4 regions of the Streptomyces sp. NPDC093568 genome follow, and region 2 is predicted to be linked to each of the others. Evidence: riboswitches for the same ligand, from Rfam matches in the RefSeq annotation. Region 2 holds a riboswitch; each other region holds the start of a gene.
The links. A riboswitch is a leader RNA that binds a small molecule or an ion and turns the genes downstream of it on or off. The one in region 2 is predicted to bind cyclic di-AMP.

Region 1: it holds a riboswitch for cyclic di-AMP, as region 2 does, so the genes downstream of both, ACIRD7_RS26115 (transglycosylase family protein) here and ACIRD7_RS00490 (M23 family metallopeptidase) in region 2, are expected to answer to the same signal.
Region 3: it holds a riboswitch for cyclic di-AMP, as region 2 does, so the genes downstream of both, ACIRD7_RS34400 (NlpC/P60 family protein) here and ACIRD7_RS00490 (M23 family metallopeptidase) in region 2, are expected to answer to the same signal.
Region 4: it holds a riboswitch for cyclic di-AMP, as region 2 does, so the genes downstream of both, ACIRD7_RS27365 (NlpC/P60 family protein) here and ACIRD7_RS00490 (M23 family metallopeptidase) in region 2, are expected to answer to the same signal.

The regions. Positions count from the first base shown of each region.
Region 1 is NZ_JBIWJD010000006.1:501,760-507,711, reverse strand. It holds gene ACIRD7_RS26125 (septum formation initiator family protein) at 1-191, opposite strand, end outside; gene eno (phosphopyruvate hydratase) at 303-1,589, opposite strand; gene ACIRD7_RS26115 (transglycosylase family protein) at 1,873-2,550, opposite strand; cyclic di-AMP (ydaO/yuaA leader) riboswitch at 2,555-2,752, opposite strand; gene ACIRD7_RS26110 (transglycosylase family protein) at 2,962-3,981, opposite strand; gene ACIRD7_RS26105 (cytochrome P450) at 4,148-5,431, opposite strand; gene ACIRD7_RS26100 (nucleoside triphosphate pyrophosphohydrolase) at 5,848-5,952, opposite strand, start outside.
Region 2 is NZ_JBIWJD010000001.1:113,922-119,873, forward strand. It holds gene ACIRD7_RS00475 (DNA topoisomerase (ATP-hydrolyzing) subunit A) at 1-387, opposite strand, end outside; gene ACIRD7_RS00480 (M16 family metallopeptidase) at 980-2,329, shown strand; gene ACIRD7_RS00485 (M16 family metallopeptidase) at 2,326-3,714, shown strand; cyclic di-AMP (ydaO/yuaA leader) riboswitch at 3,939-4,103, shown strand; gene ACIRD7_RS00490 (M23 family metallopeptidase) at 4,116-4,901, shown strand; gene ACIRD7_RS00495 (GntR family transcriptional regulator) at 5,091-5,786, shown strand.
Region 3 is NZ_JBIWJD010000010.1:293,112-297,883, reverse strand. It holds gene ACIRD7_RS34405 (sugar ABC transporter substrate-binding protein) at 1-859, opposite strand, end outside; gene ACIRD7_RS34400 (NlpC/P60 family protein) at 1,168-2,796, opposite strand; cyclic di-AMP (ydaO/yuaA leader) riboswitch at 2,805-2,981, opposite strand; gene ACIRD7_RS34395 (NAD-dependent epimerase/dehydratase family protein) at 3,123-4,181, opposite strand.
Region 4 is NZ_JBIWJD010000007.1:174,952-180,903, forward strand. It holds gene pcrA (DNA helicase PcrA) at 1-2,447, opposite strand, end outside; cyclic di-AMP (ydaO/yuaA leader) riboswitch at 2,810-2,974, shown strand; gene ACIRD7_RS27365 (NlpC/P60 family protein) at 2,983-4,164, shown strand; gene ACIRD7_RS27370 (tellurite resistance/C4-dicarboxylate transporter family protein) at 4,531-5,574, shown strand; gene ACIRD7_RS27375 (hypothetical protein) at 5,552-5,905, opposite strand.

The DNA.
Region 1 (5,952 bases), on a different contig from region 2:
TGCCTTATCGGGTAGGCCAGCGCCACGACGAGGGAGCAGACCACCAGCGCGAGCAGCGCGGCGCGTCCGGTGAGCCTGGAGCGCCGGGCCTGCCGCTTGGTCTGGGAGCGGTAGACGCGGGCCGCCGTCTGCTCGCCGAGCAACCGGATCCTGGTCGCGGTGGAGAAACGGTCCCGGTCCTTGACGGCCATCGGCTCTCCGCCTCCCCTTTCACGTGCGTACGTCCCCGCACACGGTACGGGACCGAGTACGGGGACGTACGTACGACTGGCTAAGCCTTACCCAGGTGGGGTCAGCGGAGGTCAGCCCTTGAAGCGCGGGAAGGCGCTGCGGCCGGCGTACACCGCGGCGTCGTCGAGGATCTCCTCGATGCGCAGCAGCTGGTTGTACTTGGCGACGCGCTCGGAGCGGGCCGGGGCGCCGGTCTTGATCTGGCCGCAGTTGGTGGCGACGGCCAGGTCGGCGATGGTGACGTCCTCGGTCTCGCCGGAGCGGTGCGACATCATGCACTTGAAGCCGCTGCGCTGGGCGAGCTCGACGGCGTCCAGGGTCTCGGTGAGCGAGCCGATCTGGTTCACCTTGACCAGGAGGGCGTTGGCGGTGCCCTCCTCGATGCCGCGGGCGAGGCGCTCGGGGTTGGTGACGAACAGGTCGTCGCCGACGAGCTGGACCTTGTCGCCGAGCTTGTCGGTGATGACCTTCCAGCCGGCCCAGTCGTCCTCGAACAGCGGGTCCTCGATGGAGACGAGCGGGTAGGCCGCGACGAGCTCCTCGTAGTACTCCGTCATCTCGGCGGCGGAGCGCTCCTTGCCCTCGAAGAGGTACTTGCCGTCCTTGTAGAACTCGGAGGCGGCGACGTCGAGCGCGAGGGCGATCTGCTCGCCGGGGGCGTAACCGGCTTCCTTGATGGCCTCGAGGATGAGGTCGAGGGCCTCACGGTTGGAGCCGAGGTTCGGGGCGAAGCCGCCCTCGTCGCCGAGGCCGGTGGACAGGCCGCGGGCCTTCAGCACCTTCTTGAGGGTGTGGTAGACCTCGGTGCCCCAGCGCAGCGCCTCGGAGAAGGACTCCGCGCCGATCGGGGCGATCATGAACTCCTGGATGTCGACGTTGGAGTCCGCGTGGGATCCGCCGTTGAGGATGTTCATCATCGGGACGGGCAGCAGGTGCGCGTTCGGGCCACCGAGGTAGCGGAACAGCGGCAGGTCGGACGCCTCGGAGGCGGCGTGGGCGACGGCGAGCGAGACGCCGAGGATGGCGTTGGCGCCGAGGGAGCCCTTGTTGTCGGTGGCGTCCAGGTCGAACATGGCCTGGTCGATCAGGCGCTGCTCGGTGGCGTCGTAGCCGACCAGCTCGGGGCCGATCTGCTCGATGACGGCGAGGACGGCCTTCTCGACGCCCTTGCCCTGGTAGCGGTTCGGGTCACCGTCGCGGAGCTCGATGGCCTCGAAGGCGCCCGTGGAGGCGCCGGACGGGACGGCGGCACGACCCGTGCTGCCGTCGTCGAGGCCGACCTCGACCTCGACCGTGGGGTTGCCTCGGGAGTCCAGGATTTCCCGGGCTACGACGACGTCGATGGACGGCACGAGCATCTCCTTCTTCGGATGTGACGCGGGTACGCAGACCGCGGTGGGTGCTGCGAGACGAGCCTAACCGGCTCCAGGCACCAGACCAGCGGTCGACCGCCCCGTGGACAGAACCGAGAGTAAATTGTTTCCGAAAGGAACAAAGACGCGGTACAAAAAACCCCGCCCCGGTGCGTACGGGGGAAGACGCACCGAGGCGGGGAGCGTGGGGACGGGGGTGACCCTCACGACGCCTTCACTATGAGGTCCACGTGGATGAAGGCGCCGTGGTTCAGCTGTCGCCCGTCTGTTACTTCAGGTGCAGCTGCTGACCGGGGTAGATCAGGTTCGCGTCCTCGACGATGTCCTTGTTCAGCTGGAAGAGCTTCTCCCAGCCGCCCTTGACGTTCTTCTCCTCGGCGATCGAGCTGAGGGTGTCACCCTTGGCGACCTTGTACTCGCCGTCGCCCTTCTTGACCTTCTTGCCGGTCGGGGTGGTGACGGTCTTGGCGCTCTTCTTCGCGGCCGGGCGGTCGGCGGAGCGGGAGGCCGACTGCTGCTCGGAGGAGCGGGTGGTGGACTCGGTGCTCTGCGAGGAGGAGCCGGAGTACGCGGCGCTCGACAGGCCGGTGCCGCAGTTCGGCCAGGCACCCTTGCCCTGGCTCGCGAGGACCTTCTCGGCTATCTCGATCTGCTGGGCCTTGCTGGCCTGGTCGGCGGTGGAGGCGTACGCGGTGCCGCCGTACGCGGCCCAGGTGGAGGCGGAGAACTGCAGACCGCCGTAGTAGCCGTTGCCGGTGTTGATCGACCAGTTGCCGCCGGACTCGCACTGGGCGACGGCGTCCCACTCGGAGGCGGTGGCGGCCGAGGCGCTGCCGGCGGCCATCAGCGGGGCGGCGACGGCGGCGGCACCGGTGACGCCGACGACGGCGATGGCGCGAGCGGCCTTGGACGGACGACGGTGCTTGCCCTTGCTGGAAAACAGCATGGATGGATCCCCTCACCGACGCCTGCGAGGTGAGCTGTCGGGTTCGGGCCGGTTGAGTGCCCGGCCGCGCACGTCCGCCTTCCGGCTTCCGTTGCGCGACTTCACCCCGAGCCGGCTCCGGCGGTACGGCCCCGAAGGGCTCAACCGCCGGACCCGGCGCAAACCTTGGGTCCCCCGCTCCTGCCTACGGCGCTTTACGCGACGACTGTTCCCGTACGGCCGCCGGCAGGATTCGGCGTGACGGCTGTCGGGGCTCGCACTGATGGCGAGCGGTCATGACCGTAGACACGCGATTCGCGGAATTTCAAAGACGATCAGGGCTTCTGAGATCTATCTCTCACTACTGTTAAAACGGACATTATATGGCGAAACATGACGCGAACTGGCGCTGTTTTTCGCCCCGTTCGACCGTTATTCGACGGGGACGTCCAGGGTCTGACCGGCGAAGATGTGGTTCGCGTCAGGACCGATGGCCGTTTCGTTCGCCTTGTACAGCGCGCGCCACCCGCCTTCGAGGTCAAGGGAGTCGGCGATGGAGGCGAGGGTGTCACCGGCACGGACGCTGTACGAGGCGTGCCGACCGGTGGACTTGGTGGCACCGTCGACGGCGTCGCTCTCGTCGGCGCTGGGGCCGCGATGACGTCCGGAGCCGGTCGTCGTCGCGTCGTCGATCGACCCGGTGTCCACGAGGCTCCAGGAGCCCGCGTCCTGCTCCGAGTTGTCCTGATTGTCACCCTTGGGCGTCTCTATGGGAGAGCTGTCCGGCGACTGTGAATCCTTCGCGGCGGGTGACTCATCGGACTTCTCGGAGCCTTCGGACGAAGAGGGCGAGGAGGAGGAAGAGGGGGAATTATCGGGCGATCCGGACGAGGTGCCGGGGGTGCCGCTCGACGAGTCCGACGGGTCGCCGGAGGGGGTCGAGCCGTCGGACGAGTCGGATGAACCCGACGAGTTGGAGGAGTCGGATGATCCGGGCGAATCGAGCAAGCCGGATGAACCAGACACCTCGGAGGGTGAGTCCTCCGCCACTCCGGTGTCGAGATCGACCGAGCCGGACTTCGGCGTGAGCCCGTTGAGCACCGCGCAGGTTCCCCAGGGGCTGGTCCCCCGGTCCGCCAGGACGTCCTGCGCCACGGCGATCTGCTGGGAGCGGCTGGCCAGGTCGGGACTGGTCGCGTAGTCGAGGCCGCCGTACTTCTCCCAGTCGTTCTGGGTCAACTGGAGCCCGCCGTAACGCCCGTTGCCGGTGTCCGCGCTCCAGGAGCCGCCGCTCTCACAGTCGGCCACCTTGTCCCACACGTTGCCCTCGGCCGCGCTCGCGCCCGTGGCGCCGAGGAGCGGGATGGCGATGGCGGACCCGGTCACGCCGGCCGCGACGAGGAGAGCCGGAGCCTGACGGGGGCGACGGTGACGACCGTTCCCGGAGAGCATGCGGGGGCCTTTCACGAGACAACAGTGACCAGGGCGCGTAAAACCTGGGCGCCTTGTTGATCCGTGAACGTATAGGCAGACGATCACTTGTCACAAGTTAATGCCGCGTAGATCACGTGAAGATCACAGACATGAGCGCGTGTCACGTTCACGACGGCGGACAGAGTCACCCAACTGGGGTGAACTCCACCGGAAGCGTGCGCAGTCCGCGCATGATCAGACCGCCGCGCCATCTCAACTCCCCCGGATCCACCGCGAGTCGGAGGTCCGGAAGGCGCGTGAGGAGAGTGGCGAGTGCGGTCTGGCCCTCCAGCCGGGCGAGCGGGGCGCCGAGACAGTAGTGGATGCCGTGGCCGTAACCGAGGTGCTGGTTGTCGCGGCGGCCGAGGTCGAGGACGTCCGGGTCGGCGAACCGCTCCGGATCGCGGTCGGCGGCGGCCAGCACGACGAGGACGGGGTCGCCGGCCGCGATGTCCTGCCCGCCGATGGTGAGCGGCTCGGTGGCGAACCGCCAGGTGGCGAGCTCGACGGGGCCGTCGTAGCGCAGGAGTTCCTCCACACCGGTCTCCAGGAGGGCGGTCTCGTGCGCGGCGAGCGAGGACTGGAGGCGGGCGCGCTGCTCGGGGTGGGTGAGCAGCGCGTAGGTGCCGTTGCCGATGAGGTTGACGGTCGTCTCGAAACCGGCGAACAGCAGGATGAAGGCCATCGCCGCGGCCTCGTTCTCGGTGAGGTGCTCACCGTGGTCGGAGGCGCGGATGAGACCCGAGATGAGGTCCTCGCCGGGGTCGGGAGTGGCGGGAAGTGCCTCGCGCTTGCGGTGGATGAGGTCCGCGAGATAGCCGCGCATCTTCTTCACCGACCGCGCGACCCCGCCCCTCGGGCCGCCCCGGTGCCGGATCATCATGCCCGCCCAGTCCCGGAAGTCGTCCTGGTCCTCGCGGGGGACGCCCAGCAGGTCGCAGATGGCGTAGATGGGGAGCGGGAAGGCGAACTCGTGGATCAGGTCGGCACTCCCCTTCTCCGCGAACCCGTCGATGAGTTGGTCGGTGAGCTCCTGCACCCGGCCCTCGAACTCGGCGACCCTGCGGGGCGTGAAGGCCTTCGAGACGAGCCGGCGCAGCCTCGTGTGGTCCGGCGGGTCGATGTTGAGCAGATGCGTCATCAGCTCGGCCTTGCGCTCCCCCGGGATACCGGTCTTGCCCTTGGCGTGCGCGGGCTCGTCGTGGTGGGCCGGGTTCTTGGAGAGCCGGGGGTCGGCGAGGGTCTGCTTGGCGTCGGCGTACCGGGTGACCAGCCAGGCCTCCACCCCGCTGGGCAGCCGTGTCCTGTGCACGGGGGCGTGCTCACGGAGCCAGGCGTAGGCCGGGTAGGGGTCGGTGGCGAACTCCCAGGTGAAGAGGTCCGGGGGCCCGGGGGTGGGGGTCGGGGTGGGGGTGGGCTGGTTGGTCACTCCTTGACGGTAGCTGGCGGGTCGGGGGGTGCGCCGAGGGGCCGGGAGGCTACGGGGCGCCGAGGTCTTCCGGGCTCGCCCGAGGGCCCGGGAGGCTACGGGGCGCCGAGGCCATCCGCGGCTCGCGGAGAGACCGGGAAGCTACGGGGCGCCGGGGCCATCCGTGGCTCGCCGAGAGACCCGCAAAGCTACGGGGCGCCGGGGCCATCCGCGGCCCGCCGAGAGCCCGGGAAGCTACAGGGCACCAAGCATCCGCGGCCCGCCGAAAGCCCGGAAAGCAACGGCGCACCAAGACCATCCGCGGCCCGCCGAAAGCCCGGAAAGCAACGGCGCACCAAGACCATCCGCGGCCCGCCGAAAGCCCGGAAAGCAACGGCGCACCAAGGCCATCCGCGGCCCGCCGAGAGCCCTGGAAGCTACACGGCGCCGAGGCCCTCCGCGGCTCGCACCGCGTCCCGGTAGGTCCTGGCCGCCACCCGCAGGGCCGCCTCCGGGTCCACGCCGGCCGCCTCCGCTCTGAC
Region 2 (5,952 bases):
CGGCGGGTCGTCGTTGCCCAGCGAGCCGAAGTTGCCGTGACCGTCGACCAGCGGGACGCGCATCGAGAAGGGCTGGGCCATGCGCACCAGGGCGTCGTAGATCGACGCGTCGCCGTGCGGGTGCAACTTACCCATGACCTCGCCGACGACGCGGGCGCACTTCACATAGCCGCGGTCGGGGCGCAGGCCCATCTCGTTCATCTGGTACACGATGCGGCGATGCACCGGCTTGAGCCCGTCGCGAGCGTCCGGCAGGGCTCGGGAGTAGATGACCGAGTACGCGTACTCGAGGAAGGAGCCCTGCATCTCGTCGACGACGTCGATGTCGAGGATCTTCTCCTCGTACGAGTCGTCGGGCGGCGGGGTCTTCGTGCTACGGCGGGCCATCGCTGCCGGCTCCTTGCTGAAGCGTTTGACGGATATGACGCGGACCATTGTGGACCGCGGCACTGACAACCACCGACCAGGATCCGATGTTGGCCTCCCACCCGGCGCGTGAGAAGTGTCGCCGACGTCCGCCCCCGACGGCGACCGAGGGGAGGGAACCGGCATCAACTCCCAGGCCGGCCCGGTGCTTGCACGCGGACGTGCAACGGGCCAGGAGCGGTCCCGCGGAATTCCCGGGCCCTACCGACAGGCGGCCACGGGTGCCGCTCCATGGGGTGCGTCGCCCCCGGCGGCAAGGTCACGCCGGTTCACCGTTCACTCGCCGGAGTGATCGACAGGGGGTCCGGCGAGGTCGCCCGGGCCGCGCGGGAGTGCGCGACCACGCGGCGGCCCGCGGCCGTCCCCGATCCGCAGGTCGGGGCGCGAAGCGCGGACCCGGGGCGGGCAGTGCCCGGGCTCGCGCCCACGCGTCGCACCCAGGCGTTCTGACCGGGAACTTCGCCGACCCTTCGGACGCTGCATACAGTGGCAGGAACGCAAGCCGAACTGCTCGGCAAAGCGCAGTGCACGCGACCGGAAGGACACCTTGCCCATGGGTCACACGGCCACACCGGAGGCACAATCCGGCGGCCTCACCGCGACGGAGCACCGCCTGGCCAACGGCCTGCGCGTGGTGCTCTCCGAGGACCACCTCACGCCGGTCGCCGCGGTCTGTCTCTGGTACGACGTCGGCTCCCGCCACGAGGTCAAGGGCCGTACCGGACTCGCCCACCTCTTCGAGCACCTGATGTTCCAGGGGTCGAGCAGCGTCAAGGGCACGGGGCACTTCGAGCTCGTCCAGGGCGCCGGCGGCTCGCCGAACGGCACCACCAGCTTCGAGCGCACCAACTACTTCGAGACCATGCCCGCCCACCAGCTGGAGCTCGCGCTGTGGCTGGAGGCCGACCGCATGGGCAGCCTCCTGGTGGCGCTCGACGAGGAGGGCCTGGAGAACCAGCGCGACGTCGTCAAGAACGAGCGCCGCCAGCGCTACGACAACGTTCCGTACGGCACGGCCTTCGAGAAGCTGACCGCCCTGTCGTACCCGGACGGGCACCCGTACCACCACACGCCGATCGGCTCGATGGCCGACCTGGACGCGGCCAGCCTGGAGGACGCCCGCGCGTTCTTCCGCACCTACTACGCGCCCAACAACGCCGTGCTGTCGATCGTCGGCGACATCGACCCCGAGCAGACGCTCGCCTGGGTCGAGAAGTACTTCGGCACCATCCCCTCCCACGACGGCAAGCCCGCGCCGCGCGACGGCTCGCTGCCCGACACCATCGGCGAGCAGCTGCGCGAGGTCGTCGAGGAGAACGTCCCGGCGCGCGCGATGATGGCGGCCTACCGCCTCCCCAAGGACGGCACGCGCGAGTGCGACGCCGCCGACCTGGCGCTGACCGTGCTCGGCGGCGGCGAGTCCTCCCGTCTGTACAACCGGCTCGTGCGGCGTGACCGTACGGCGGTGGCGGCCGGGTTCGGCCTGCTGCGCCTGGCCGGAGCGCCCTCCCTGGGCTGGCTGGACGTGAAGACCTCCGGCGATGTCGAGGTGCCCGTCATCGAGTCGGCCGTCGACGAGGAGCTCGCCCGCTTCGCGCAGGAGGGCCCCACCGCCGAGGAGATGGAGCGCGCCCAGGCCCAGCTCGAGCGCGAGTGGCTGGACCGGCTCGGCACGGTCGCGGGCCGCGCCGACGAACTGTGCCGGTACGCCGTCCTGTTCGGTGACCCGCAGCTGGCGTTCACCGCGGTCAAGCGCGTCCTCGACGTCACCGCCGAGGAGGTCAAGGCGGTCGCCCAGGCCCGGCTGCGTCCCGACAACCGCGCGGTGCTGGTGTACGAGCCGGTCGCCGACGAGGACGCGGAAGCCGCCACCACCGACGAGAACGAGGAGTCGGCCCAGTGACCGAGCTCGCCAGCATGGAGTTCCACCCGCAGCCCAAGGCCGGCCGGCCGCGGCCCTGGGCATTCCCGGCACCCGAGCGCGGCAAGCTGGACAACGGCCTCACGGTCCTGCGCTGCCACCGCCCCGGCCAGCAGGTCGTCGCCGTCGAGGTGCTCCTGGACACGCCCCTGGACGCCGAGCCGAAGGGCCTCGACGGCATCGCCACGATCATGGCGCGCGCCCTGTCCGAGGGCACTGACAAGCACACCGCCGAGGAGTTCGCCGCCGAGCTGGAGCGCTGCGGCGCCACGCTCGACGCCTACGCCGACCACCCCGGCGTCCGCGTCAGCCTGGAAGTCCCCGTCTCCCGGCTGCCGAAGGCCTTGGGCCTGCTCGCCGACGCGCTCCGGGCGCCCGCTTTCGACGACGCCGAGGTGGAGCGCCTGGTGCGCAACCGCCTCGACGAGATCCCGCACGAGCTGGCCAACCCCTCGCGCCGAGCCGCCAAGGAGCTCTCCAAGGAGCTGTTCCCGCCGACCTCGCGCATGTCCCGCCCCCGCCAGGGCACCGAGGACACCGTCGAGGGGATCGACTCGGCGGGCGTACGCGCCTTCTACGAGCGGCATGTCCGCCCCGCCACCTCCACCGTCGTGGTCGTCGGCGACCTGACCGGCGTCGACCTCGACGCCCTGCTCGGCGACACCCTGGGCGCCTGGACCGGCTCCTCGGCCGAGCCTCGCCCCGTCCCGCCGGTGACCGCCGACGACACCGGGCGCGTCGTCATCGTCGACCGTCCCGGCGCCGTCCAGACGCAGCTGCTGATCGGCCGCGTCGGCGCCGACCGGCACGACCGGGTGTGGCCCGCCCAGGTGCTCGGCACGTACTGCCTCGGCGGCACCCTCACCTCCCGCCTGGACAAGGTCCTGCGCGAGGAGAAGGGCTACACCTACGGCGTGCGCGCCTTCGGGCAGGTCCTGCGCTCCGCCCCGGACGGCTCGGGCGCGGCGATGCTCGCGATCAGCGGCTCCGTCGACACCCCGAACACCGGCCCGGCCCTGGACGACCTGTGGAAGGTCCTGCGGGGCGTCGCCGCCGAGGGGCTCACCGACGCCGAGCGGGACTTCGCCGTGCAGAACCTCGTCGGGGTGGCGCCGCTGAAGTACGAGACCGCCGCGTCCGTGGCGAACACGCTGGCGGACCAGGTCGAGCAGCACCTGCCCGACGACTACCAGGCGACGCTGTACCAGCAGCTCGCCGCCACCGGCACCGTCGAGGCCACCGCGGCGGCGGTGAGCGCCTTCCCGGTGGACCGTCTGGTGACGATCCTCGTCGGCGACGCGGCCGAGATCCGGGAGCCCGTCGAGGCCCTCGGCATCGGCGAAGTCACGGTCGTGGCGGCCGAGTAGACGCCGGCGGGCGGTTCCAGGAGACGCTCCTGGCGCCACGCGCGCGTAGGGGCCCTGGTGACGAAAGAGTCACCAGGGCCCCTTTATGCCCGAATTGAGGGAGAGGTTGCCTGTCTGACCTGTGGGATGCACTACAAAAGCCGGGATCCGTTTGGGGATTGAAAGTTGTCCCGTTTAGCGTCTTCCGGGCTGTCCGTCAGGCACGGCGCCGCGCCCGCGGCACCGGACAGCCATCGCCGAGTCCCCGTACGGCGCGAGCCAGGGGAGCCGGGGACCCACCGCAGTCCCTGGGGTGAATCGGACGCCCGCGCGAGCCGCGAGGGGGTCCGTAGGAGACCTTCCTGCTCCGAACCCGTCAGCTAACCCGGTAGGCGAGAGGGAAGGAAAGGACCAGCCACTACATGGCGTTCACCTGCGCCACCGGGAAGAGTCGTCCCAGCGGGAAGCATCGCCGGCCCAGCCGGATGCAGCGCTCCACCGCCCGTGCGGCGGGCGTCGCCGCACTCACCGCCACCGGCGTCATGGGCACGCTGGCCGCTCCGGCGCTCGCCGCCGAGCCCGCCGCGGAGCAGACCGGCCTCATCCCCGTCATCACCGTCGAGAACTCGATCGTGGACCAGATCGACGCCCAGGCCATCGCCCAGGAGCGCGCGGCCAAGGAGGCCGCCGCCGCGAAGAAGGCCGCACAGGAGGCCGCGCGCAAGAAGGCGGCCGCGAAGGCCGCGCTGGAGCGCGAGGTCAAGGAGCGCGCCGCCCGTGAGGCCGAGCGCAAGCGCCTGCTGTCCTTCGTCACCCCGATCGCCGGCTCGTACGTCTCCACGGGCTACAAGGCCGGCGGGGCCGTGTGGTCCTCCGGCAGCCACACCGGCATCGACTTCCACGCCGCGAGCGGCACCGCCGTCCACGCGGTCGGCGCCGGCACCGTCGTCGAGGCCGGCTGGGGCGGGGCGTACGGCAACAACGTCGTGATCAAGATGAACGACGGCACGTACACCCAGTACGGCCACCTGTCGTCCATCGGCGTCTCGGTGGGCCAGAGCGTCACTCCCGGACAGCAGATCGGCCTGTCCGGCGCCACCGGCAACGTCACCGGGCCCCACCTGCACTTCGAGGCCCGCACCTCCCCGGAGTACGGCTCCGACATCGACCCGATCGCCTACCTGCGCTCGCACGGCGTGAACGTCTGACGCCGGCACCGCGTCCGACCGAGGCCCCGGCTCCCCGAGCCGGGGCTTTCGGCGTTTCCGATCCGATCCGCTGTCCAAAAAATATCCATGGATTCCGGCCCGGCGTCGGAAATTCCGGCCCGTTGCAATAGAGTCACCGAGAACACGTCATTCGTCGACGTTTCACGGGGATTAAAGCGGAGGTCGGTCATGCGTATTCCGGCGCATTCGGTGTGCACGGCGATCCGGGACGACATCGTCGCCGGTGTCCACGAGCGTGGCGGCCGGCTCACCGAGGAACTGCTCGCCCGCCGCTACGGCGTCTCCCGCGTCCCCGTCCGGGAGGCCCTGCGCACCCTGGAGGCCGAGGGGTTCGTGGTGACCCGTCGGCACGCGGGCGCGTGCGTCGCCGAACCGACCGAGCAGGAGGCCGCCGACCTGCTGGAGATGCGCGCCCTCCTGGAGCCGCTGGGCGCCTCCCGGGCCGCGCAGCGCCGCACCGAGGCCCATCTGAAGGTCCTGCGCGGCCTGGTCAGGCTGGGACAGGAGCGGGCCAGGCGGGGAAACAGCGACGACCTGCGCTCCCTGGGCGGCTGGTTCCACGAGACGCTGGCCCAGGCCTCCGGCAGCCCCGCCCTGACCTCGATGCTGACCCAGCTGCGCCACAAGATCGCCTGGATGTATGCCGTGGAGGCCCCGGCCAACCCCGTGGAGTCCTGGGCCGAGCACGGCGCGATCGTGGACGCGGTGGCGCGCGGCGACGGCGAACGCGCCCGTGCGCTCACGGCACTGCACACCGAGCGCGCGATCTCCGCACACCGGCTGCGGCTCGGCCCCGCCGGCGCGCGCCCGGAGCGTGTGAGGAATTCGCAACATCCCGTAAACATGCCGAGCCTGCGGCATTAACACAGGCACCGTATACAAAGAGAGATATTCGGCGGCGGTGAATTTACGCTGCCCTTTTTCGGATGCGCCGCCACGGTGCCGTGAATTCCGTCGACGCCCGCTCGAAATGAGTGAAGCCGCGTCCGCCGGACAAGGCGGACGCGGCTTCACCGTTCGCTACGGATAC
Region 3 (4,772 bases), on a different contig from region 2:
AGCCCTGGAGGTAGGGCTGCTGGTCCACCGCGAATTCGACCTTGCCGTCCTGGACGGCCTTCACCAACTCCTTGTTGAGGTCGAACGTCGCGACCTTGGCCTTGCCGCCCGCCTCGGCCACCGACTGCACGGCGGTCAGCGCGAACGGCGCGCCGAGCGTGACCACCTGGTCGATGGAGGCGTCCTGCTGGAGCTTGGCGGTGATCGTCGACTTCACCGACGGCATGTCGGTGCCGTTGACGTAGAGGATGTCCGTCGTGCCCTTGAACCCCTTCTTCAGGCCGGCACAACGGGCCTCCAGCGCGACATGGCCCTGCTCCTGGATGACACAGAGGGCGTGCTTGGCGCCGACCTCGCCGAGCCGTTCGCCGAAGGCCTCGCCGGCGATGTTCTCGTCCTGCCCGAAGTACTCGAGCATGCCGAGTTCCTTCCAGTTGTCCAGGCCGGAGTTGAAGCCGACGACCGGGATGCCGGCCGAAGTCGCCTTGGCCACCACGGCCTTCATCGCGCTCGGCTTGGCGGCCGTCAGGGCGATCCCGTCGACCTTCTGGTCGATGGCGTTCTGCACGAGGTTGGCCTGGTTGCCGGCGCTCGGGTCGCTGGAGTAGACGAGCTTGACGTTGTCCTTGGCCGCGGCGGCCTCGGCGCCCTTGCGGATCAGGTCCCAGAAGGTGTCGCCGGGTGCCGCATGCGTGATCATGGCCACGGTCATCCGGGGTGTGGTGGCCTTGCCGGCCGAGGCGTCCGCGGAGCCCTCCTCGGACTGCTTCCCGCCGGAGCCGCTGGAGCAGCCCGCGGCGAACAGGGCGGTGGCCAGAGCGGCAGCCGTCAGGTTGGCGGGCCGGTGGTGTCTGCGCATGTCCCATGCACCTCGCTGTGCTGGTCGGGGCGGGTTCTCAGGTGGGGGGAGGTTCACGGGCACCGCCCGTTGGATACCGACTGGAGCGCTGCACTAGCGCGCTCTAGTGGCAGGTACTATGCGGCCGTCCACAGGTGATGTCAATGGGTTTGTCAGGACGTATCGACAAAGCCGAGGTGGGTGGCGGCGTGGGTCGCGTGGAGCGACGGCGCAACGCAAGACCACCCCGCCTCGGGGAGACGGGGTGGTGACGGCCCGTTAGCGGGTCGGAGGTGGGGTGGGGTGGGGTGGGGTGGGGTGGTTGTGCGTCAGGCGGGCCGTATCGCGCTGTGGATCGCCGATTCTCCCGCGTAGTGGATCGACTCCTCGCGGATGATCGCTCCCGGACCCGGGGCGTGGATCATCATGCCGTTGCCGGAGTAGATGCCGACGTGTCCGGCGTGGTACAGGACGAGGTCACCCGGCTCCAGGTGGGTCAGGGCGACTCCCTGCCCGGCGAGCGCCTGCTCCTGCGCGGTGCGCGGGAGTGAGATGCCGGCGGCCTTGTAGGCGGCCTGGGTGAGGCCGGGGCCGTCGAAGGAGCCCGGTCCTGTCGTGCCCAGGACGCACGGCTTGCCCAACTGGGCGCGGGCGAACTCCAGGGCGCGGATGGCTCGGGTGTCCTGGGATCCCGTGGAGGTGATTGCCGGGCTCGTTCCGAGGGTCCGTTCGGGAGCGGGGTCGGGGGCGGGGGCTGTAAGGGCTGAGGTCGTCGTGGTCCAGGCCGGTGCGGTCTGGGCCTGGGTGGTCGTGGTCCAGGCCGGTGCGGTCTGAGCCGGGGTCGTCGTGGTCCAAGCCGTGGCGGTCTCAGCCGCTGTGGTCTGTGGTGGCGTGGTCAGTGCCTGTGTCGTCGTCGGCCCAGCCGTCGCCCCGGGCGGGACCGTGGTGAGGTCGGCCGCCGACTGTGCCTGCAGCGCCTGCCATTGCGCGTCCGCCGAGGGCTGGACCGGGTCCGGCGTGGTGCTCCAGATGTCGGCGGCGGGCAAAGCGGCGGCCGGTGCCGTGAGCGGGTCGCTCTGCCGTGCGACGTACGTGGAGAGCAGAGTGCGGGCCTGGTCGAGCTTGCGCTGGTTCTGCTCCTTGGAGGACCGCAGCGCGGAGCGCTGTTGGGGCTCGGCGGCCGGTGCGGGGGCCAGGTTCGTCTCCGGAGCCGTCCCGGCCGGGAGGGCGAGGACGGGCGGGAGGACCTGGGTGGCCTGAGCGTCCGCCCCCAATGCCCCCGACGCACCCAATACCCCCGATGCCCCCGACGCCCCCAACACCTCCGGGGCAGCCGGCAGGGCGGCCATCGGGCCGGCGGTCAGTTCCGCCATGGGGCCCGCGCCAATCGCCGGCTCGGCCGTCAACTCGGCGGCACCAGCGGCCGGTAGCGCGGCGGCAGGGGCCGCCGGCAGCTCCAGCGCCGGGCGCCCCGACGAGTCCAGTGCCCGCTCGAGGCCGGTCGCCGCACGCGCGGGACGCCGGGGCGCGGGCCGGTCGGGTGTCCTGTCGCTCGGCAGCACCGCCGGCACGGTCGGACCCAGCTTTGCGCGTGCGGCGTCGAACCACTGCCGGGTCACGCTGTCCAGCGAGGGATCGTCACGCCGGCTCTCCGCGGCACGGGACGCGGCGGCGGGCGCGGACCGGGCGTCCGCCGGGCGGGCGGCGCGCTTGCGCGGTCCCGTCGACGACGCGCGGGTGGCGTTGAAAGTCCCCGAGTCGGTCTCGGCGCGGTCGTAGAGCGAGGTGACGTGTCGGCTGACCTCTTCGCGGGTGGGCGTCTCGTCCGCGAACGAGGGGGTGGCGCCCGCCGTCTGGCCGAGCAGCGCCACCGAGGTGAGGGCCGCCGACGCGAGTGCGGAGTTGCGCATGCCGGGCAGGCTGAGAGCCCCCGGCCGCGCGGTGCCTTCCGGCGCCATGGGCGACGTACTCCTTCCGTACTCCGCCTACCGGGTTAGCTGACGGGTTCGGGCGGTAGGTTCCGGAAGGTGTGCCCTACGGCCCCTGCCCCGAAGGGCAGTTGGGCCGATTCACCCCAAGTTCGGTTGGGTCCCCGGCTCCGGTCGCCCTTGCGGGGGCGCGCCGGATTAGGCGGAGGCCGCACGTCCCGGCGGGGTTCGCCGGAGGTCGTCGTGCGGCCTGAGCCGTAACCTAACCAACTTGTGCGCCTCCCGTGAAGGTTGAGGCGTTAAATGTCCGATACGTTTCTGTGACCTTCGACGCTAGCGGGCGCGGGAAGGCGTGTTCACTCCGCGGCGCGCCGGTGTCGCCACGCTTCGTAGTGGTCGAGGAGGGTCTCCTCGATCGGGCGGTAGGTGATGCCCAGTTCGCTCACGCTGCGGCTGTTGTCCACCCGGAACCGGATGCCGAGGTGTCTGCGGATGTAGTCCTGGCTCAGTCCGAAGGCGGGGCCCAGGACGCGCACCGGCCAGTGCGGAAGGGCGGTGCGCGGGAGGCGGAGGTCGCGGGGGCGCCGGGTCCGCAGGATGCGCGACATCTCGTGGAACGACGTCATGGTTTCGCGGGCCACGATGTAACGGCCCTTGGCGTCCGGGTTCTCGGCCGCGGCGATATGTGCGTCGGCCACATCGCGCACGTCCGCCGTGGTGAAGCTGAAGTCCGGAGCGCCGTAGAAGAAGTAGCCCTGGAACAGCTCCTGAAGCAGGAACAGGCTCCCCGACTCCGACGCGGGTGTGAGGGACGGCCCCAGGACCAGGCCGGGGTTGACCGCCACCATGCGCCAGCGGCCCTGCGCGGCCGCCGCGTCCCAGGCGGCGCGTTCGGCGACCGTCTTCGCGTAGTGGTACGGGTTGTTCTCCACCGTGCTGGTGGTGTTGAAGTACCGCTCCGACAGCACCCCGTCGTCCATCGCCAGGACGTCCGCGTAGTCGCCGAAGATCGCACCCACGGTGGAGGTGAGGACGAGCCTTTCCACGGTGGGTGTCCGCTCGATGGCCGCCAGCACGTTGCGCGTGCCCAGCAGGGCCGGGTCGACCATCTCCCGGCGGCCGTCCTTGATCTTCTCCGGCATCCGGAACGGCGACGCCACATGGAACACCGTCCGGCACCCGGACATCGCCTCGTCGAAGGAGCCCTCGGTCAGCAAGTCCGCCTCGAACAGTGACAGTTGGTCGGGGTGGGCCTCCTGCATCTCCCGCAGCGGCCGCAGCTTGGCCGTCGCGGCCGTGCTCCGGACGGTGGCGTGGACCCGGTGGCCGCGCTCCAGCAGCCGTTTCACCAGATGACTCCCGACGAACCCACTGCCGCCGGTCACCAGCACGGCCGTCGACCGGTGTGCGCCCACCCTCACTCCTTCGCTCGCGCGGAAGCCGGTCGATCACGGTAGCGGCGTTTCCGGTGCACCTCCATGCACGCCTTCGCCGGTTGCACCTCCATCCACGCCTTCGCCGGTCGCACCTCCATCCACGCCTTCCCCGGTGACGGGCTCTCCATGGGGCGGATTCGCGTCACCCCTGGAAAACCAGCCACTGAAGGTTGTGTACGACTCGGGGAGGTCGTACGTACGTACGACCAGTCGAACGGGGGGTGTGGGTGGGTTCTCCTACGGCTCGAGGCTCGCCCGGTGTCCCGCGACCGCACCCGCTGTGCAGAATCTGTGAACCACCTGGCCGGGGCGCGCAGGCAGGTCGTGCGGATACCGGGAGGGCGCCTTCACCAAACCCCCGCCCTGGGTGGCCTGAAGCCACCTTGCTCGGTCAACTTCGAACACACCAAGGTGGATTGAGCACTCGAGCATCAGGAGTCACAAGCGCATTGCTTGGCCCGGACGGCCGACAAGTCCGGGGTACCGACGGGGGAAACTGATGCGGTGCGCCGGCCGCCGCCATCGACCCGCGGGGGCTGCTCGCGCACCCGTCCGGCACATCTCCCTGCC
Region 4 (5,952 bases), on a different contig from region 2:
TTCGGCTTGGTGTCCCCGAAGTCGATCGTCGCCTCGGCGTTCGCGCCCGTGCCCTTCACACCCGTCACCGTGCCGAGCCCGAACTGGTCGTGCGTGACACGGTCGCCGACCGCCAGCTGGACGACCGGCTTCTCCGAGGTGCGACGCGTGGCGAAGCCGGACGCGCCCGACGCCGAGGAACGCGAGCGGGACGACGACAGCGAGGCGGCGACCCCGGACACGGGCCCGGAGGAGACCGGCGCGGTCGCCCCCGTCCGCTTCCAGTCGACGTGCGCCGCCGGGATCTCCTCCAGGAAGCGGGACGGCGGGTTGTACGAAGGCTGCCCCCACGCACTCCGCATCGACGACCGCGTCAGATACAGGCGCTCACGCGCGCGCGTGATGCCGACGTACGCCAGCCGCCGCTCCTCCTCCAGCTCCTTGTTCTGGCCGAGGGCGCGCATGTGCGGGAAGACGCCGTCCTCCATGCCGGTGAGGAAGACGACCGGGAACTCCAGGCCCTTGGCGGTGTGCAGGGTCATCAGGGTGATGACACCGGAGCCGTCCTCCTCCTCGTCCGGGATCTGGTCGGAGTCGGCGACCAGCGCGACCCGCTCCAGGAAGTCCGCGAGCCCGGCCGCGGCCTCGCCCTCGCCCGACTCCTGCTCGAACTCCAGGGCGACGGCCGCGAGTTCCTGAAGGTTCTCGATACGGGTCTCGTCCTGAGGATCCGTGGAAGCCTGCAACTCGGCGAGATAGCCGGTCCGTTCAAGGACCGCCTCCAGCACCGTCGCCGGCCCCGCGCCCGACTCGACGATCGTACGGAGCTCCTCCATCAGCGTGTTGAACCGCTTGACGGCATTGGTCGACCGCGCGGCCATGCCGTACGCCTCGTCCACGCGACGCAGCGCCTGCGGGAAGCTGATCTTCTCCCGCTGCGACAGGGCGTCGATCATCGCCTCGGCACGGTCACCGATGCCCCGCTTGGGCACATTCAGAATGCGCCGCAGCGGCACGGAGTCCTCGGGGTTGGCCAGCACCCGCAGATAGGCGAGAACATCCCGGACCTCCTTGCGCTCATAGAACCGAACCCCGCCGACGACCTTGTAGGGCAGCCCGACGCGGATGAAGACTTCCTCGAAGACACGGGACTGGGCATTGGTCCGGTAGAAGACGGCGACGTCGCCGGCCTTCGCGTCGCCCGCGTCCGTCAGTCGGTCTATCTCGTCGGCGACGAACTGCGCCTCGTCGTGCTCGGTGTCCGCGACATAGCCGGTGATGCGCGCGCCCGCGCCCGCGTTGGTCCACAGGTTCTTGGGGCGGCGGGACTCGTTGCGCTCGATGACGGCGTTGGCGGCGGTCAGGATCGTCTGCGTGGAGCGGTAGTTCTGCTCCAGCAGGATCGTCGTCGCGTCCGGGTAGTCCTCCTCGAACTGGAGGATGTTTCGGATGGTGGCGCCCCGGAACGCATAGATGGACTGGTCGGCGTCACCCACCACACACAGCTCGGCGGGCAGAAGATCGTACTCACTGGGCGGCACGTCGACGGGGTGCTCGCTGGTCCCGACGAGCTCGCGCACAAGCGCGTACTGCGCGTGGTTGGTGTCCTGGTACTCGTCCACCAGGACATGGCGGAACCGACGGCGGTAGTGCTCGGCGACATCGGGGAAGGCGCGCAGCAGATTGACCGTCGTCATGATCAGGTCGTCGAAGTCGAGAGCGTTGGCCTCCCGCAACCGCGACTGGTACAGGGCGTAGGCCTGCGCCAGGGTCTTCTCGAAGCCGTCCGTCGCCTGTGCGGCGAAGTCCTCCTCGTCGATCAGCTCGTTCTTCAGGTTGCTGATCTTGGCGCTGAAGGACTTGGGCGGGTACCGCTTGGGATCAAGATCCAGATCCCGGCACACGAGCGCCATCAACCGCTTGCTGTCAGCGGCGTCGTAGATCGAGAAGGAAGACGTGAACCCGAGCTTCTTGCTCTCCCTCCTCAAAATGCGCACGCAAGCGCTGTGGAAGGTCATCACCCACATCGCGTTCGCACGCGGGCCGACGAGCTGCTCGACGCGCTCCTTCATCTCGCCCGCGGCCTTGTTGGTGAAGGTGATCGCGAGGATCTGCCCCGGATGCACCTGCCGCTCGGCCAGCAGGTGGGCGATGCGGTGGGTGAGCACACGCGTCTTGCCGGAGCCCGCCCCGGCCACGATGAGCAGCGGGGTGCCGGAGTGGACGACGGCGGCGCGCTGGTTGTCGTTCAGCCCTTCCAGCAGCGCGGCGGCGTCGATGACCGGCCGCGGGGCACCGTCGCGGTAGTGGCCGTCCCGGTCCGGCGGCACGTCGAACTTCCCCCCGAACAGATCGTCCGGAACCGGTTCCGGAGCGTGATCGTCCTCGGGCGGCGGCGGGTGCTCTTCCTCATGGGCCCGAGGGGCCTGGAGGTCCGCCAGGAAGCTGTCGTCAAAGAGGCTGCTCATCGCTCTCCGAGTCTAGGCCGCCCCACTGACAGCCCGCCGCCGCCCCGGAAACATCACCCATTCCGAATCCCAACGATCTTCCACGCCACCCGCCCTCACCCCCCGCGACCAGGCCTTTACGCGCCGCGACCACCAGGTCAGGCCTGTCACATCACCCAACAAACAAGACAGAACCCGCAACCCCCCGGAGATCCACACAGACCGTCCCACAATCACCCCAAACAACCACCCCCGACGCTAACTGACTCCAAGGTCACGAAAATGTATCGGGCATATCGAACATCAACCTTCACAGACGCCACACGAGTTGGCTACCGTGCCGGGCAGGCCGTACGACCCCCACCGGCGAACGACGCCGGGCCGCGCGGCCTCCGCCGAGTCCGGCGTCACGACGACCGGAGCCGGGGACCCACCGAACTTGGGGTGAATCGGCCCGACTTCCCTTCCCGGGACGGCCGTAGGGCAACCCTTCCGAACCACCCGCCCGAACCCGACAGCTAACTCGGTAGGCGGAGCATGGAAGGAGTCGCCTCCCTTGGCGTCGCACCGCAAGTCGCGTCCCGCCGGTACGCGCGTAGCAGGCATACGCACCCCTGCCCTCGCCACGGCCGCCCTCACATCCGTGGCCCTGCTGTCCCAGACGGCCAACGCCAGCCCGTCGACGGACGACAAGCCCAGCCTCGAAGAGGTCGAGAAGAAGGTCGACGACCTCTACCGCCAGGCGGAGACGGCGACCGAGAAGTACAACGCGGCCAAGGAGAAGACCGCGAAGCAGCGCAAGCGCGTCGACACCCTCCTCGACGACGTCGCCCAGCGCACCCAGAAGCTCAACGAGGCCCGCGAGGAACTCGGCCGCAACGCCGCCGCCCAGTACCGCACCGGCGCGGCGGCCCCCGACACGGCGACCTTCCTGCTCGCGGACACCCCGCAGGACTACTTCGACCAGTCCCAGCTGATGGGCCGCATGACGGACCGTCAGAAGGAATCGGTCGACGAGTACTTCACCGAGCAGTCCGCGACGATGAAGAAGCGCCAGGAGGCCACCGAGAGCCTTCAGACGCTCACCGACTCGCAGAACGACCTCCAGAGCGCCAAGACCACCGTCCAGCAGAAGCTCTCCGCCGCACGCGAACTTCTCTCGAAGCTGACGGCGGAGGAGAAGGCCCGCCTCGCCGAGATCGAGAGGCGCAAGCAGGAGGAGGCCGCGCGCAAGGCGGCCGAACTGGCCCGGCAGCAGGCGGAGGCCGAGCGCCAGCGCGAGGAAGCCGCCGCAGCCGCCGCAGCCGCCCAGCAGCAGGAGAGCGCCGAGACCCCGTCCGACTCGGGCACCTCAGACTCCTCCTCGGACAGCTCCTACGCCACCAAGGCCGAGAAGGCCCTGGCCTTCGCCCGCTCCCAGATCGGCAAGCCGTACGTCTGGGGCGCCACCGGCCCGGACTCCTACGACTGCTCCGGCCTCACCCAGGCCGCCTGGAAGGCCGCCGGCGTGGACATCCCGCGCGTCACCTACGACCAGGTCAACGCCGGCACCACAGTCTCCCTCGCCAATGCCCAGCCCGGCGACCTGGTCTTCTTCTACGACGACATCACCCACGTGGGCATCTACATCGGCAACGGCATGATGATCCACGCCCCGAAGCCGGGCGCGTACGTCCGCGAGGAGTCGATCTACTACGACGGCGAGTCGTCGATCCACAGCGTGGTCCGCCCCGCCTGACCGACCACGCACACACACGACGTCGAGAGGGCACCCCAACGGCGCCGCACCCGCGTACGGCGGGAAGGGGACGTGCCGGGGGGTGTCCGCCCGCAGTGGCCGGCGTCAAGAAACAGCACAACCGCCCCAACCCCAACCGCCGGTCCGAGGACGGACACCCCCCCGCCCCGGCCCCCCCCCCCCCCCCCCCCCCCCCCCCCGGCGGGCCCCCCCCCCCCCCCCCCCCCCACGGCCCCGACCCACCCCCGCCCCGCAGGCGCTAGAGGCACCCCCACCGAGCCCGCCCATGCGCCGCAGGCATCAAGGCGCACCCCCTGCCCCGCGCGCCCCACTCCCAACCCCCACCCCGCTCCATAGCATCGCCCCATGCCCGCCAGCACCACCCCTCCTCCCTCCCCCCTCCACACCTGGTGGTCGCAGCGACCCCCCGCAGCCGGCGCCGCCGTCATGGCGACCGGCATCATCTCGGTGGCCCTGCACCAGACGGGCTACGAAACCCTCTCCCGCATCGCCCTGGCCCTCGCCTCCGCGGCCTGGCTGGCCCTGGCCGGCGACTTCATCGCCCGGCTCGTCCTGGACCGCCCGAGGTGGCTCAAGGACGCGGCCACCCCAGCCGCCCTGACCGCCGTCGCCGCGACCACAGTCCTCGGCACCGGCTTCACCGCCCTCGGCTGGGAAACCCTCGCCGAGGCCCTCCTGGCCCTGGCCGCCCTCCTCTGGCCAGGCCTCCTCATCACGGTCGCCCGCCACTGGCGCCGCCACATGCCCGGCGCGGTCTTCCTGAGCTGCGTCGCCACCCAGGGCCTGGCAGTCCTCGGCGCGACCCTCGCCGCGGCCGAGAAAACGGCATGGCTCGCCCACACCGCCCTGGCCCTGTTCTGGATGGGCCTCGCCCTCTACGTCCTAGCCATGCCCCGCTTCGACCTGCGCCAGCTCGCCCACGGCGCCGGCGACCACTGGGTGGCGGGCGGCGCCCTCGCCATCTCCGCGCTCGCCGGCTCGAAACTCCTCGCCGCCGACAGCCCCGGCCTGTACCTCTGGAACGACGACGACGAAGGCGTCCTGCGCACGGTGACCCTGGCCGTGCTCGCACTCGACCTCGTCTGGTACGCCGTCCTGCTGCTAGCCGAGTTCGCCTGGCCACGCACGCGCTACGACGTATGCCGGTGGGCCACCGTCTTCCCGATGGGAATGACCGCGGCGGCGACCCTCTCCGTCGCCGCCGTCGAGGACGTCCCCTGGCTGGAGACCCTCGGCGAGGTACTCCTGTGGATCGCGGTGGCGGCATGGCTGGCCGTCACGGCGGGCGCGGTACGGGCCTACGCCGCCCCGAGCACCCTCGCGCCCCCCGAGAACTCCACGCCCCCCGAACCCCCCGAGCCGGACGTCACGTCCACAACACGGCGATGAAGATGTTCGCCGTGGTCAGCAGCCCGACCACCCCGAACAGCCCCTTCTCCACCTTCTCCTCGTCCCGCTTCACATACACAAGCCCGAGGATCACGATCAGCAGCGCCAGCTTCACGCCGATCTTGATGTTGTTGACGGACTGGTCGTCCGCCTGATTGAGGCCGACGAGGATCACCCCGGTGACCAGCATGGTCAGCGCGCCGTGCAGCATCGCGGGAACGAACCGGGCGGTGCCCTGCCCCATCGCCTTCATCTGCGTGAGAAACCCACCGAGCAGCGCGGCGATACCGACGATGTGCAGTCCGACGAACAGATGGATGAGTACGTCCATGGGGCCGGAGCCTAATAACCACGAAATACCCACCCCACACCGCCCCG